DNA from 2 places in the Micromonospora sp. NBRC 101691 genome. Region 1 is predicted to be linked to the other one. Evidence: predicted binding sites of a transcription regulator. Region 1 holds the regulator's gene; the other holds the start of a gene.
What was found. Region 1 encodes HrcA, which represses chaperone genes, less so after heat shock. Its sites were predicted from a motif close to GGTTNGCACNCTCNNNNNGAGNGTGCNAACC; they were not measured.
Positions count from the first base shown of each region.

Region 2: groES (co-chaperone GroES) is a predicted target of HrcA. The motif match lies at 4,177-4,207, and genes of this name have one in related genera.

Region 1 is NZ_BSTB01000001.1:879,914-887,526, forward strand. Features, by position in the region: gene ppk2 (polyphosphate kinase 2) at 20-931, shown strand; gene QSK20_RS03775 (16S rRNA (uracil(1498)-N(3))-methyltransferase) at 1,038-1,772, opposite strand; gene dnaJ (molecular chaperone DnaJ) at 1,773-2,912, opposite strand; gene hrcA (heat-inducible transcriptional repressor HrcA) at 2,986-4,008, opposite strand; gene QSK20_RS03790 (DUF4870 domain-containing protein) at 4,264-5,301, shown strand; gene hemW (radical SAM family heme chaperone HemW) at 5,428-6,651, opposite strand; gene QSK20_RS03800 (enoyl-CoA hydratase-related protein) at 6,672-7,463, shown strand.
Region 2 is NZ_BSTB01000008.1:125,863-133,475, reverse strand. Features, by position in the region: gene QSK20_RS14945 (sugar ABC transporter substrate-binding protein) at 1-395, opposite strand, end outside; gene ybaK (Cys-tRNA(Pro) deacylase) at 650-1,129, opposite strand; gene QSK20_RS14935 (THUMP-like domain-containing protein) at 1,140-2,324, opposite strand; gene QSK20_RS14930 (chitinase) at 2,427-3,938, opposite strand; gene groES (co-chaperone GroES) at 4,346-4,654, shown strand; gene groL (chaperonin GroEL) at 4,725-6,368, shown strand; gene QSK20_RS14915 (hypothetical protein) at 6,547-7,613, opposite strand, start outside.

The DNA of each region.
Region 1 (7,613 bases):
CCGGGTAAGGATCCCCGACATGGCCGACGCCGCGCTGCTGGACCTCTCCGCCGACTACCAGGTGGTCGACGACCACGACGACGACCCGGTGCTGCTCCGTGCGGACGGCAGCCCGGTGGACACCTGGCGGGAGGACTACCCGTACGACGAGCGCCTGGCCCGTGAGGAGTACGACCACCACAAGCGTCTGCTCCAGATCGAGCTCCTCAAGCTCCAGGATTGGATCAAGGAGTCCGGCGAGCGGCTGGTGATCCTCTTCGAGGGGCGGGACGCGGCCGGCAAGGGCGGCACGATCAAGCGCTTCATGGAACACCTCAACCCGCGCGGCGCGAAGGTGGTGGCCCTGGTCAAGCCGAACGAGCGGGAGTCCAGCCAGTGGTACTTCCAGCGTTGGCTGCACCACCTGCCGGCGGCCGGCGAGATCGTGCTCTTCGACCGGTCCTGGTACAACCGGGCCGGGGTCGAGCGGGTGATGGGCTTCTGCACCCGCAAGGAGTACCTGGAGTTCCTACGCCAGGCCCCCGAGCTGGAGCGGATGCTGGTCCGCTCCGGCATCCGGCTGGTCAAGCTCTGGTTCTCGGTCTCCCAGAACGAGCAGCGCACCCGGTTCGCCATCCGTCAGGTCGACCCGGTACGCCAGTGGAAGCTGTCCCCGATGGACATCGCCGCGCTGGACAAGTGGGACGAGTACACCGAGGCCAAGGAGGCGATGTTCTTCTACACCGACACCGCCGACGCGCCGTGGACGGTGGTCAAGAGCAACGACAAGAAGCGGGCCCGGCTGGAGGCCATGCGCCACGTGCTCAACCGCTTCGCCTACACGGACAAGGACACCGAGGTGGTCGGCGTGCCCGATCCCCGCATCGTCGGCCCGGCCGGTCTCGACCTCAGCCCCGACGAGGAGACCGTCCAGGTCTTCCCCCGCCTCTGACCCGCCCGGGTTCCACCCCCGATTGCGGCATCCCGGGCCGTCGGGTCCCTCCCACACCCCGACATGCCGCATGTCGCGTTGATCACGGCTGGGCGGGAAGGGCGGGTCACCAGCGGGTGAGGCGGGTGGCGAGCACGCTGAGCGCGGCCACCCCGGCGGTCGAGGTACGCAGCACCGCCGGCCCGAGCCGCACCGGGCGACCACCGGCCGCCCGGAAGGCGTCCAGTTCGGCCGGGGCGATCCCACCCTCCGGGCCCACCACCAGCACGATCTCACCGGCCGGAGGCAGCTCGACGGTGGTCAGCCGGTCCTGTGCCTCCTCGTGCAGCACGAACCCGGCGGCGGCACCGGAGAGCCGCGCCGCCACCGCCGCCGTCGACTCGTCGGGGGCACCGGCCACCACCGGCAGCCAGGCCCGGCGGGCCTGCTTGGCCGCCTCCCGGGCGGTCGCCACCCACTTCTCCCGGGCGCGTACGCCCCGCTCGCCCCGCCACTGCGTCACCGAGCGGGACGCCGCCCAGGGCACGATCTCGTCCACGCCGACCTCGGTCATCGCCTGGACGGCCAGTTCGCCCCGGTCGCCCTTGGCGATGCCCTGCACCACCACGACGCGGGGCACCGCCGCGTCGGCGTACCCCCGCGAGGTGACGGTCAGGTCGAGGGCGCCCCGGCCGACGGCGGTGACCACGGCGGCGGCCGTGCCACCCCGACCGTCGGCCAGCAGCAGTTCCTCGCCGACCCGCAGCCGCTGCACGGTGGCCGCGTGGTGGCCCTCCGGGCCGTCCAGGGTCAGCGTGTCGGCGACGGGCAGCGACTCGACCAGGAAGAGCGGGGCCGACACTCAGCCGTGCCCGTTGAACGCGTCCCGCATCCGGGAGAAGAAGCCGCCCTGCTTGCTCAGCTCGGCGACCTCCTCGCCCCGGGTCTTGGCGAACTCGCGCAGCATCCGCTCCTGGTCGGCGTCGAGCTTGGTCGGGGTCCGCACGTCGAGGTGGACGTAGAGGTCACCCCGGCCGGTGCCGCGCAGGTGCGGTACGCCCCGGGCGCGCAACCGCATCGTGCTGCCCGGCTGGGTGCCCGCCTTGACGTCGACGGTCTCCTCGCTGTCCAGCGTCTTGATGGTCAACCGGGTGCCGAGCGCCGCCGCGGTCATCGGCACGGTCACCCGGCAGTGCAGGTCGTCGCCCTTGCGGGAGTAGACGTCGTGCGGCCGTTCGTGGATCTCGACGTAGAGGTCGCCGGCGGTGCCGCCACCCGGGCCGACCTCACCCTGCTGGGCGAGGCGGATCCGCATGCCGTCCTCCACCCCGGCGGGGATCTTGACGGTCAGCGAACGGCGGGTACGCACCCGGCCGTCCCCGGCACAGGTCGGGCAGGGGTGCGGGATCGTGGTGCCGTGCCCCTGGCAGACCGTGCAGGGCCGGGCCGAGACGACCTGGCCGAGGAAGGTGCGCTGCACCGACTGCACCTCGCCCCGGCCACCGCACGCCTCACACGTGGCCAGGTGGGTGCCGGCGGCCGTGCCCGCGCCGGAGCAGGTGGTGCAGAGCACGGCGGTGTCGACGGTGATCGGCGCCTCGACGCCGAACGCCGTCTCGTTGAGGTCCAGTTCCAGCCGCAGGATCGCGTCCGCCCCGGGACGGGTGCGCGGACGCGGCCCCCGCGAGCCGGTGGCCCCGCCGAAGAAGGCGTCCATGATGTCCTGGAAGCCGACGAACGGCCCCGCGCCGCCCGGTCCGCCCGGACCGGCCGCGCCGCCACCGGGAGCGAGCGGATCGCCACCCAGGTCGACGATCTGCCGCTTCCGGTCGTCCGAGAGGACCTCGTACGCGGCGTTGATGTCCTTGAACTTCTCCTGGGCCTCCGGGTCCGGATTGACGTCCGGGTGGAACTGCCGCGCCAGCTTGCGGTAGGCGCGCTTGATCTCGTCATCGGAGGCTTCCCGGCTGACACCGAGGATGCCGTAGTAGTCCCTGGCCACTGCGTTCCGTGTCCTCATGTTCGTCTCGCGTTGCGCCGGTCGTCGGCCCGAGCCGGCCGTCGGCCCTGACTGGTCAGTTCTGGGCCAGCAGCTCGCCCACGTAGCGTGCCACGGCGCGTACCGTGGCGATGGTGCCGGGGTAGTCCATCCGTGTCGGGCCGAGCACGCCCAGCCCACCCACGATGGTGGCACCTGGACCGTAACCCGTGCTGACCACCGACGTACCCCGCAGGTTGTCGATCTCGTTCTCGTCGCCGATCCGGATCCGGGTCGTGCTCGGCTCGACCTCGCCGATCAGCTTGAGCAGCACGACCTCCTCCTCGAGCGCCTCGAGGATCGGACGTAACGAGCCCTGGAAGTCGAGCAGGCCGCCCCGGGTCAGGTTGGCCGTGCCGGCCAGCGCGATCCGCTCCTCGTGCCGCTCGACCAGGGTCTCCAGCAGAACGGTGGAGAGCGTGGTCATCGCCGGACGCAGCCCGGCGTCGACCTCCTCCACCAACGCCTGCACCAGCGGTGGGGTGTCCGACAGCCGGGTGCCGCAGAGCTTCTCGTTGACCAGGCGACGCAGGTCGGTGACGTCGTCGGCGGGAACCGGCGCGGGCAGCTCCACCAGCCGCTGCTCGACCCGACCGGTGTCGGCGATCATCACCAGCATCAGCCGGGTGGTGGAGATCGGCACCAGCTCCAGGTGTCGCACCGAGGACCGCGCCAGGCTCGGGTACTGCACCACGGCCACCTGGCGGGTGAGCTGGGCGAGGAGCCGGACGGTGCGGTGGACGACGTCGTCGAGGTCGACCGCGCCGACCAGGAACCGCTCGATCGCCCGACGCTCGGCCGGGCTGAGCGGCTTGACCCGGCTGAGCCGGTCGACGAAGAGGCGGTAGCCACGGTCGGTGGGCACCCGGCCGGCGCTGGTGTGCGGCTGCCGGATGTAGCCCTCCTCCTCCAGCACCGCCATGTCGTTGCGGACCGTGGCCGGGGAGACGCCCAGCTGGTGCCGCTCGACCAGCGCCTTGCTGCCGACCGGCTCCTGGGTCGCGACGTAGTCCTCGACGATCGCGCGCAGCACGGCGAGCTTGCGGTCGTCCAGACCCACTCTCCCCACCTCCTACGCCGGTCGGCGCCCGGTCCGTCGCGGCGCGTGCCCACCCCCGGCGACGACCGGCGGCGGTCGCCGACGACGACGCGCTCCTGGCACTCGACTTTAACGAGTGCCAGTCTACGTCGGGGCACCCCCGGGACGCGATGATCGGTGTCGACCCCCGCCCCCGGCCCGGTACCGGCCGTCCCCCCGGGTGATCAGGACGCGCCCGCTGGTCGCGCCTTGTCCGGTGCCCCTACCGTGACCGGTATGACTGAACCGCCGCGCCCGCCCGGCGCGGGCGACGCCGGCCGGTACCCGCCGGAGCCGACCATGCCGCTCGCCCCGTCCGGGTCCCCGTCGACACCCGACGAGCCCACCACCCCACTCTCCGACGCGGCCGGTGCGTCCGGGTATCCCCCACCGGGTGGATCCACCCCGCCCGGCGGCTGGCCCACGCCGCCCCATGAGCCACCCACCGAGCACCTTCCCCCGTCGTCCCCCGAGCCGCCCACGGAGAACTGGACGACGCCGGCCCCCGAGCCGCCCACGGAGAACTGGACGACGCCGTCGTACGAGCCGCCGACACAGCGCTACGGGTCGCTCGGCGACGAGCCGCCGACGGAGCGCCACGCCGCCGTCGCCCCGGAGCCGCCGACGGTGGGTTACGGCCCGTCCGGTGACGCCCCGTCGGCCGACCACCCGACCTCGGGCGGGCACTTCGCCGCTACCGGCTACCCGACACCGGACCCCCAGGCCAGCTACCCGCCGCCGCCGGGCGACCAGGGCGGTTACCCGCCGCCGGGCGAAGCGGGCGGTTACCACCCAGCGGGTGAGCAGGGCGGTTACCCGCCACCGGGCTTCCCGCCGCCCGGGGCCACGGGGGCGCACACGCCCGGAGGGCCGGGTGGATATCCGCCGCCGGGCGGGGGCGGGCCGCAGCCGTCCCCCGGCCCGATCGGTGGCGACGACCGGACCTGGGCGATCCTGGCCCACGCCGGCGGGCCGATCGGCATCGTGATCGGTGCGACCCTGTTCGGCTGGGTCGGGCCGCTGATCGTGCTGCTGGTCCGGGGCCAGCAGTCCCCGGCGGTACGCGCACACGCCGTCGCCGCGCTCAACTTCCAGATCACCTGGGCGGTCGCGATCCTGGTGGGCTGGCTGCTCGCCGCGATCACCTGCGGCCTGCTCTCCTTCGTGCCGATCGTGCTCGCGATCGTGCCGATCGTGCTCGGCATCGTGGCCGCCCTCAAGGCCAACCAGGACCTGCTCTACCAGTACCCGATGACCCGGAGCTTCGTGAAGTGAGCCGTCCGGCCGGTCCCGGTGGTGTTCCCGGGGCCGGCCGTCCTCATGGCAGCCCCGGGTGGCGCGACACGGTGCCCGGGAGACCGCCGGGGCGGCGGGTGGCGCGCACGCTGTCGAGGGGACGCTTCAGGGCAGCAGGTCGCGGACCACGGCGTCGGCGAGCAGTCGGCCACGCAGGGTGAGCACCGCCCGGCCGGCGGCGTAGTCGGCCTCGGCGAGCAGCCCGGCGGCGCGGGCCCGCTCGGCGCCGGCCCGGCCGGCGGGGTCGAGCACCGCCAGCGGCAGCCCGGAGGCGAGCCGGAGCCGGAGCATCACGTCCTCCATGTGCGCCTCGTCGACGGTGAGGACCTCCCGCGCCTGGCCGGGCGACTCCCCGGCGGCCAGCTTCGCCGCGTACGCACTCGGGTGTCGGACGTTCCACCAGCGCACCCCGCCGACGTGGCTGTGCGCCCCCGGGCCGAGGCCCCACCAGTCGCCGCCGGTCCAGTAGAGCAGGTTGTGGCGGCACCGGGCGTCCGGCGTCCGGGCCCAGTTGGAGACCTCGTACCAGGAGAAACCGGCCGCGTCGAGGGCGGCCTCCGCGGCCAGGTAGCGGTCCGCCGCGACGTCGTCGGAGGGGTACGCCAGCTCGCCCCGGCGCATCCGGGCGGCGAGCCGGGTGCCCTCCTCCACGATCAGGGCGTACGCGCTGACGTGGTCCACCCCGGCGGCGACCACCTGGTCGAGCGAGGCGGCGAAGTCCTCGGCCCGCTCCCCCGGCGTACCGTAGATCAGGTCGAGGTTGACGTGGTCGAACCCGGCGTCGCGGGCCTCGGCCGCGGCGGCGGTGGCCCGCCCGGCGGAGTGCTTGCGGTCGAGCACGGCGAGCACGCCCGGCGCGGCCGACTGCATGCCCAGCGAGATGCGGGTGTACCCGGCCGCGCGCAGCGTCTTCAGCGACTCCGGTGTCACCGACTCCGGGTTGGCCTCGGTGGTGACCTCGGCGTCGGCGGCCAACCCCCAGGTGCGGTCGATGCCGTCGAGGAGGCGGGCCAGGTCGTCGGCGGGGAGCAGGGTGGGCGTGCCACCGCCGACGAAGACCGTGTCCACCCGGGGCGGCGGAGTGTCCCCGAGCACCCGGGCGGCGAGCCCCAGCTCGGTCAGGACGGTGTCGGCGTAGTTGTCCCGGTTCGCGCCGCCGCCGAGTTCGCTGGCGGTGTAGGTGTTGAAGTCGCAGTAGCCGCAGCGGCTGGCGCAGAAGGGCACGTGGAGGTAGACCCCGAAGCCGCGCGCGCCGACCGCGCGCAGGGCGGTCGATGGGAGCGACCCGTCGGTCGGTACGGATTCGCCTTCTGGAAGGACGCCGGGCATGGCCACTAGTGTGCCCTTCCATGACCCTTCCCGACGCGCTGGTGCGGGTGTCGACGGCCCGTGGGGTGACCACACTCACCCTGGACAGCCCGCACAACCGCAACGCGCTCTCCACGCCCCTGATGACCGAGCTGCTCGACGGCCTGGCCACGGCGGTCGCCGACCCCTCGGTGCGGGTGGTGGTGCTCGACCACACCGGCCCGGTGTTCTGCTCCGGCGCGGACCTGAAGGAGACCGCCGCGGCGTACGCGAGCGGGAGCGTGCCCGCCGGGAAGCTCGGCGACGTCCTGGCGGCGGTCCGGGAGTGCCCGAAGCCGGTGGTGGCGCGGGTCGCCGGACCGGCGCGCGCCGGCGGGCTGGGCCTGATCGCCGCCGCCGACCTGGCGGTCTGCGTCGAGGAGGCGACCTTCGCCTTCACCGAGGTGCGGCTCGGGGTGATCCCGGCGGTGATCTCGGCGACCGTCCTGCCGCGGCTGACCTCCCGCGCGGCGGCCGAGCTGTACCTCACCGGGGAGACCTTCGACGGTCGGCGGGCCGCCGAGGTCGGGCTGGTCACCACGGCGGTGCCCGCCGCGGAGCTGGACGAGGCGGTGGCCCGCTGGTGCGCGGCGCTGGTCAAGGGGGCGCCGGGGGCGTTGGCCGGCGCGAAGGAGCTGCTGCGTCGTACGCCCGAGACGGACCTGCGCCGTGAGCTGGACCACCTGTCCGCCGTCTCCACCGGCTACTTCCTCTCCGAGGAGGGCCGGGAGGGAGTGCTGGCCTTTCGGGAAAAGCGACCGACCCGGTGGGTGGCCGCCCTCGACGCCGGGTAGGCGGGGGCGAACGTCCGGCCGGTGGGACATCGGCGATGAGTCCGGACACTGTCGGCCGAACCGGTCGAGAGCGTGGAGCGGTGGCATGCGGGACGTAGGCTTGGCTGACTGTCGTTCAGGGGGTGTGGGTGCGAACTCGGGCAATTGTGG
Region 2 (7,613 bases), on a different contig from region 1:
CCGCCGAGGGTCAGCCGGTCGTAGTCGATGGTCGCCACACCCTGCGACTTCGCCTTGTCCAGCACGGCCTTGCCGGTGCCCGAGTCCAGGTTGACGATCATCAGGGCGGTCACCCCGCTGGTGATCATCTGGTCGGCGATGGTCTGGAAGTTGGACTTGTCGTCCTGGGCGTTCTGGATGTCGTAGTCGACGTCGGCCGCCTTGAAGGCCGCCTCCAGGAACTTGCGGTCGGCGTTCTCCCACCGGCCGGAGGACTTGCTGTCCGGCAGGATCACGCCGATCTTGGGCTTCTTGTCGGAGCCGGCGTCGTTGTCGCCCGAGTCGTCGCCGCAGGCGGTCACGCCGCCGGTGACGAGCAGACCCACGGTCGCGATGGTGAGGATCCCTCTGCGCATGTGCGGGGTTCCTTTCGGGGTGGGGGTGTGTTGTTTTGTTGTGCCCGGCAACGTATTCCCCGTCACACTCCGAGCGCAAGACCGTCGAGGTCATGGATTTGTTGGCTGCGGTAACAATTCAGCAACGCCAACGAAACGCGCAGGTCGGACGGCCGTCACCAAGCCCGGGTCGAACGAAGATGATCAACGCCTCACCCGAAGGTCGGGCAGCGTGGGAAAAGAGAAGCGGGTCGCCGTCGGTGGTGGCCGGCCGCTCAGCGGGTGGCGATCGGCGCGGTGGTCGCCCCGGTCAGCGCGACCAGGTCCGCCGGGGCGAGCTGGACCTGGAGCCCGCGCCGCCCGGCCGAGACGTAGACGCTCGGGAAGGCCAGGGCCGAGGCGTCCAGCACCGTCGGCAGCCGTCGGCGCTGACCAAGCGGGCTGATGCCGCCACGCACGTAACCGGTGGCGCGTTCGGCGAGGACCCGGTCGGCGAGGACGGCCCGCTTCCCGCCGGCCGCCCCCGCGAGCGCCTTGAGGTCCAGCTCACCGGTGACCGGGACGACCGCCACGGTCAGGGCACCGTCCACCTCGGTCACCAGGGTCTTGAACACCCGGTCGGCCGGTACGTCGAGCGCCGCGGCGACCTCGGTGCCGTAGTTCGGGGTGTCCGGCGCGACGTCGTACGGGTGGACGCTGTGTCCGATCCCGCGCTTGACCAGCAGCGCCGTCGCCGGTGTCCCCCGTCCCGCCACGGGCTCAAATCTAACCGGTCGGACGGCAGACCAGCGCGGTCGGCGCCCCGGCGACCCGGGTGAGCACCACACTCGCCGCCTGGTCGCCGGCGAGCCGCAGGTCGCGCCGGAGCCGTTCGGGTTCCAGCGCCGAGCCGCGCTTGAGGATCTCCACCCGCCCCACCCGTCGGTCGCGCAACAGGGCACGTAGTCGCTTCAGCGAGAACGGCAGCACGTCGGTGACCTCCAGACAGCGGGCGAAGGGGGTCACGCCGGGGGTGTCCGCGTACAGGTAGGCGATGCTCGGGTCGGCGATCGTCGCGCCCAACGTGGCGGCGAGTTCGGCGACCAGGTGCGCGCGGACCACCGCCGGATCCGGGTCGTGCAGGTAGCGCCGGACCGGGCCGACCGGAGCCTCCTCCGCGCCCGAGCCGGTGAGCTGGTGCGCCCGCCCGGCCCGCAGCACGGTCGCCCGACGGGGCAGCTCGGCCAGCCGGCCGCACCAGAGCGCCGCCTCCACCAGGTCGCCGTCGACGCTGACCCACTCGGCCTCCGCGCCGGTCGGGATCAGCGCGTGGTCCAGCCCGGGGGCCACCTTCACCACCGTGTGCGGCACCCGGGCGGCGAGGTCGGTCACGAAGTCCCACGGAGGTGAGTAGGCCTTCGGGTCGAAGATCCGCCGGCCGGTGCCGGTGCTGCGGCGGGCCGGGTCGCAGAAGACCCCGTCCACCCGGGACACGTCGAACGCGGTCGCGTCGCCGCACTCGACGGTGAACGCGTCGGCCAGCCCGGCCGCCCCGGCGTTCGCGGCGGCCATCGCGGCGGTGAGCGGATCGGCCTCCACCCCGTACACCCGGATGCCGGCCCGGGCGGCGGCGAGCGCGTCCGCGCCGAGACCGCAGCCGAGGTCGGCGAGGGTGCGTACCCCGGCGTCCCGCAACCGCGCGGCGCGCCGGTCGGCGACCACCCGCCGGGTCGCCTGCTCCAGCCCGGCGCGGGTGAGGAACATCCCGGCCGCCTCCGGGCCGAACTTGCCGGTCGCCCGTCGCCGCAGCTCGGCCTGCGTGAGCGCGGCGGCGGCCAGCCCGGCCGGCACGCCGGCCGAGCGGAGCGCGGCCGCCGCGCTCAGCGGGTCACCGCCGGCCACCCGTGCCGCCGCGTCGAGCGCGGTCGACCCCTCGGGGGTACGCAGGACGGCGAACTGGTCGAGATCCACCCGACCCATTCTGGACCGCCGGGTTCGGGAGGTAGCAGGGGTCCCTTGTTACCGCTTTTTGTCGAACAGGGGACCCCTGCAGGCACCCGGACCCCGCCCGGGTCAGGGCAGGGCCCGCAGGAACGGGCCGTGGTTCAGGCGGAACTCCCAGGCGTAGAACCGGTCCCAGTTGATCGACCAGGTCATCAGCCCCCGGAAGGCCGGGTTGGTTCCGCTACGCGGGGCGTACGACCCGCAGCTCTGCCCCTTGACCAGGCAGTTCACCGCGGCCTGCACCCCGGCCGGGGCGAGGTAGCCGTTGCCGGCGCTGGGGGAGGAGGGCGCCCCGAAGGCCACCTGGTCCTCACGCAGCGCCGGGAAGAACCGGTCGGGGTTGCCGGCGACCGGGAAGCCGGCCAGCAGCATGTCCGTCATCGCGATGTGGAAGTCGGCGCTGCCCATCGTGTGGTACTGGTTGTCCAGCCCCATGATTGGTCCCGAGTTGTAGTCCTGCACGTGCAGCACGGTGAGGTCGTTGCGCAGCGCGTGGATCACCGGCAGGTACGACCCGGAGCGCGGGTCCTGTCCGCCCCACGGGCCCTGTCCGTAGTACTGGTAGCCGAGCTGGACGAAGAACGTCTCCGGCGCCATGGTGAGCACGAAGTTGGCCCCGTACCGCTGCTTGATCGTGCGGATCGCCGAGATCAGGTTGACGATCACCGGCGTGGTCGGGTTGCGGAAGTCGGTGTCCCCGGCGTTGAGGTAGAGCGAGTGCCCCTCGAAGTCGATGTCGAGGCCGTTCAGGCCGTACCGGTCGATGATGGCCGACACCGACCGGACGAAGGTGTCCCGGGCGGCGGTGGTGGTGAGCTGGACCTGGCCGTTCTGCCCGCCGATGGAGAGCAGCACCTTCTTGCCCTGCGCCTGCTTGGCGCGGATCGCGGCGATGAACTCGGCCTCCGTCTCCACCCCGGGGCACTCGGTCGCCGGGCAGAGCTGGAAGCGGATGTCGCCCGAGGTCACGGTGGTCGGCTCACCGAAGGCCAGGTTGATGATGTCCCAGTCGGCCGGCACGTCGGCCATCCGCAGGTAGCCCGAGCCGTTGGCGAAGCTGGCGTGCAGGTAGCCGATCAGCGCGTGCCGGGGCAGCCCACCGGGCGGCGGCGTGGTCGGGGGCGGCGTGGTCGGCGGCGGGGTGGTGGGGGGCGGCGTGGTCGGCGGCGGGGTGGTCGGCGGCGGCGTGGTCGGCGGGCCGCCGGCACAGGGCGCGCCGTTGATCGTGCAGTTGACGGGGGAGCCGGAGCCGGTGACCAGGAAGCCGAACGACACCGAGGCGCCCGGCGCGACGGTGCCGTTCCACGACCGGTTGGTGAAGGTGTGCCGCCCGCCGGCGCTGGTCAGGGTGGCGTCCCAGTAGGAGCCGAGGGTGGTGCCCGACGGCAGGGCGAAGGCGACCTGCCAGCTGGTGATGGTGGTCGGGCCACCGTTGGTGATGGTGTAACGCCCCTCCCACCCGGTGCCCCAGTCGGCGGTCCGGACGAGGGTGGCGGTCGGACCGGCGGCCTGGGCCGGCGCGGCGACGACGAGGGTGGTGGCGGTGATGGCGGCGAGGGCCGCGACGGCGGCCAGCAACAGTCTCGGGACAGGGCGACGCATCCGGACCTCCCGGTAGGAGAGCCGTCGGATCGACGGATGCCTAATTATTAGGATTGTTAACTGTAATTGTCCAGGTGTGGTGGCGAGTGATCCGGTCGCGGACCGTGCTGCGAGGGTGGGCACGGCGCGGGCGGGGGTGGGCGGCTCCGGCCGACGCGACGCGCCCCGCCGTCGTTGGCACTCTCCTTGACGGAGTGCTAGCGGCGGCCTAATCTGCGATTAGCACTCTCCCATCGAGGGTGCCAGCTTCCGGGCCTCGCCCGGAGGTTGAACGCCAGGCGGACCGGCACCCGCGACGACGGCCCCGCCCGGTGGCATGTGGCAGATTGACGCTGGTCGGCCCCGCCGACCGGTTACGAAACCAAGTACCCCAGGAGGGTATGCCCGTGACTACCGCGACCAAGGTTGCGATCAAGCCGCTCGAGGACCGGATCCTGGTCCAGGCGAACGAGGCTGAGACCACCACGGCGTCGGGCATCGTGATCCCCGACACCGCCAAGGAGAAGCCGCAGGAGGGCACCGTCCTCGCTGTCGGCCCGGGCCGCGTCGACGACAAGGGCAACCGGATCCCGGTTGACGTGCAGGTCGGCGACACCGTCATCTACTCGAAGTACGGCGGCACCGAGGTCAAGTACGCCGGCGAGGAGTACCTGGTGCTCTCCGCCCGCGACGTCCTCGCGGTCATCGAGAAGTAACCAACCGATCAGTGTCGCTGCCCCGGTCCGGCTCGCCGGGCCGGGGCAGCAACGCTTCGAAGGGATATCCATGGCGAAGATCCTGAGCTTCTCGGATGACGCCCGGCACCTGCTCGAGCACGGTGTCAACGCCCTCGCGGACGCGGTCAAGGTCACTCTCGGCCCGCGCGGGCGCAACGTCGTCCTGGACAAGAAATTCGGTGCGCCGACGATCACCAACGATGGGGTCACCATCGCCAAGGAGATCGAGCTCACCAACCCGTACGAGAACCTCGGCGCGCAGCTGGTCAAGGAGGTGGCGACCAAGACCAACGACGTCGCCGGCGACGGGACCACCACCGCCACCGTGCTCGCCCAGGCCATGGTCCGCGAGGGCCTGCGCAACGTGACCGCCGGGGCCAACCCGGCCGGCCTCAAGCGCGGCATCGACGCGGCGGCGGCCAAGGTCTCCGAGGCCCTGCTCGACCGGGCCGTCGAGGTGGCCGACAAGACCTCGATCGCCCACGTCGCGACGATCTCGGCGCAGGACGCCACCATCGGCGAGCTGATCGCCGAGGCGATGGAGAAGGTCGGCCGGGACGGTGTCATCACCGTCGAGGAGGGCTCCGCCCTGCACACCGAGCTGGACGTGACCGAGGGTCTCCAGTTCGACAAGGGCTTCATCTCGCCGAACTTCGTGACCGACCTGGAGTCGCAGGAAGCGGTCCTGGAGAACCCGTACATCCTGATCACCACGCAGAAGATCTCGGCGATCGAGGAACTGCTGCCGCTGCTGGAGAAGGTCCTCGCGGACAGCCGGCCGCTGCTGATCGTCGCCGAGGACGTCGAGGGCCAGGCGCTCTCCACGCTGGTGGTCAACGCGCTGCGCAAGACCATCAAGGTCTGCGCGGTCAAGGCGCCGGGCTTCGGTGACCGCCGCAAGGCGATGCTCCAGGACATGGCGATCCAGACCGGCGCCGAGCTGGTCGCGCCGGAGCTGGGCTACAAGCTCGACCAGATCGGGCTGGAGGCGCTCGGCACCGCCCGCCGCGTGGTCGTCGACAAGGAGAACACCACCATCGTCGACGGTGGCGGCCAGGACACCGAGGTCGCCGACCGGGTCGCGCAGATCCGCAAGGAGATCGAGGCCTCGGACTCCGAGTGGGACCGGGAGAAGCTGGCCGAGCGGTTGGCGAAGCTCTCCGGCGGCGTGGCGGTCATCAAGGTGGGCGCGGCGACCGAAGTCGAGATGAAGGAGCGCAAGCACCGCATCGAGGACGCCATCGCGGCGACCAAGGCGGCGGTCGAGGAGGGCACGGTGCCCGGCGGTGGTGCCGCCCTCGCGCAGATCCTCCCGACGCTCGACGACGACCTCGGCTTCACCGGGGACGAGAAGGTCGGCGTCTCGATCGTGCGCAAGGCGCTGGTCGAGCCGCTGCGCTGGATCGCCCAGAACGCCGGCCAGGACGGCTACGTCGTCGTGCAGAAGGTCGCCGGCAGCGAGTGGGGCCACGGCCTCGACGCCGCCGCCGGGCAGTACGTCGACCTGGTCGGCAACGGCATCATCGACCCGGTGAAGGTGACCCGCAACGCGGTGACCAACGCCGCGTCCATCGCCGGCCTGCTGCTCACCACCGAGAGCCTGGTGGTGGAGAAGCCGGAGAAGGCCGAGCCGGCCGCCGGTGGCCACGGGCACTCCCACGGCCACGGCCACCAGCACGGCCCCGGCTTCTGAGCCGTCCGCGACACGGTACGGCGGGCGCGCCGCTCCCCCGGGGCGCCCGCCGGCACGTCGCACCGCAGGGCACGCCGTCCCCGTGACGGCGTGCCCTGTGTCGTACGTGGACCGGTGGGCTTGGCCCGGAGGGAACGGCACCGGACGGGACCGGATGGAGGACTCGCGCGGCGGGAGCCTAGCCGGCGTCGCCGGGTACGTCCCGCCAGGCGACCTCGGGATCGAGCAGGGGCGCCCAGGATGGGCGGTACCGCGGCGCGCGGCGGTCCAGCTCGGTCCGGAGGTCGCCGAGGTGCATGTCGTAGCGGGGGGACGGGTACCAGTCCGGCCAGGAGTCGTAGCGCCGCTCGACGGCGTGCCCCTCCGGGGTGGTCGTCAGGCGGAGGAAGAACCAGCGTCCCTCCTCCGGGTGGGTCTCCGCCGTCCGTAGCGCGCGGGTCAGGCCGGACAGTTCCCGGAAGCCCTGCCAGTCGGTCTCCCCGATGAGGGCACGCGGTGGCTGCGGCCCCCGTTGCGTGGCGAGGCTGGTGTCGGTGGCCGCCACGAGCAGGGTGCAGCGCCCGTCGCCGGCCGGGGCCTGCCCGCGGACCCAGGCCGCCAACGCGTCGAGCTCCGGGCGGTGTTCCGGCTCGGTCCGCCGTCGTTCGGACTCCTCGCGCATGGCGGCCCGGACCAGGTCCTCGTGCCCGTCGACGCTGAGCGCCCGTACCCGGCGGCCCGGAACGGCGGTGCCGGCCGGGACGACGGGCGGGGCCACGGCGTCGGGGGTGATCCCGGCGGCGTCCGCCACGGCGAGGGCGGCGGGCAGGTCGACGGCGTCGGCCGGGAGCCGGCCGAGCAGCCCGGAGAGGTGCCCCGCGTCGAGGGCGCGTGCCTCGGCGGCGGCGAGCAGGCGGGTGGCGGCCCCGGCCACGTCGTCCCGCTCGGCCGGATCGTCCCGCCCGTGTTCGCCCCACTCGAAGACCACGTCGACGAGTTCGAGCCGGGCCCGTTCGGCGTCGAGCACCGAACGGGCGGTGGCGACCAGCCCGTCCGACACGTCGTCCGGGTACGGCACCCGGGACCAGACCCCGTCGTCGTACCAGTAGACGTAGCCGAGCTGGTCGTCGGCCTGCCAGCGGAGCAACTCCGGCCAGGGCAGCCAGGCCGGGGCCCCGTCGAGCAGGTCGATCGGGGGCGTGGCGGCCGCCGTGTCGCTGTACTCGTGGTCGTAGCCGAAGAGCACCGCCCGCCCGCCGTCGACCA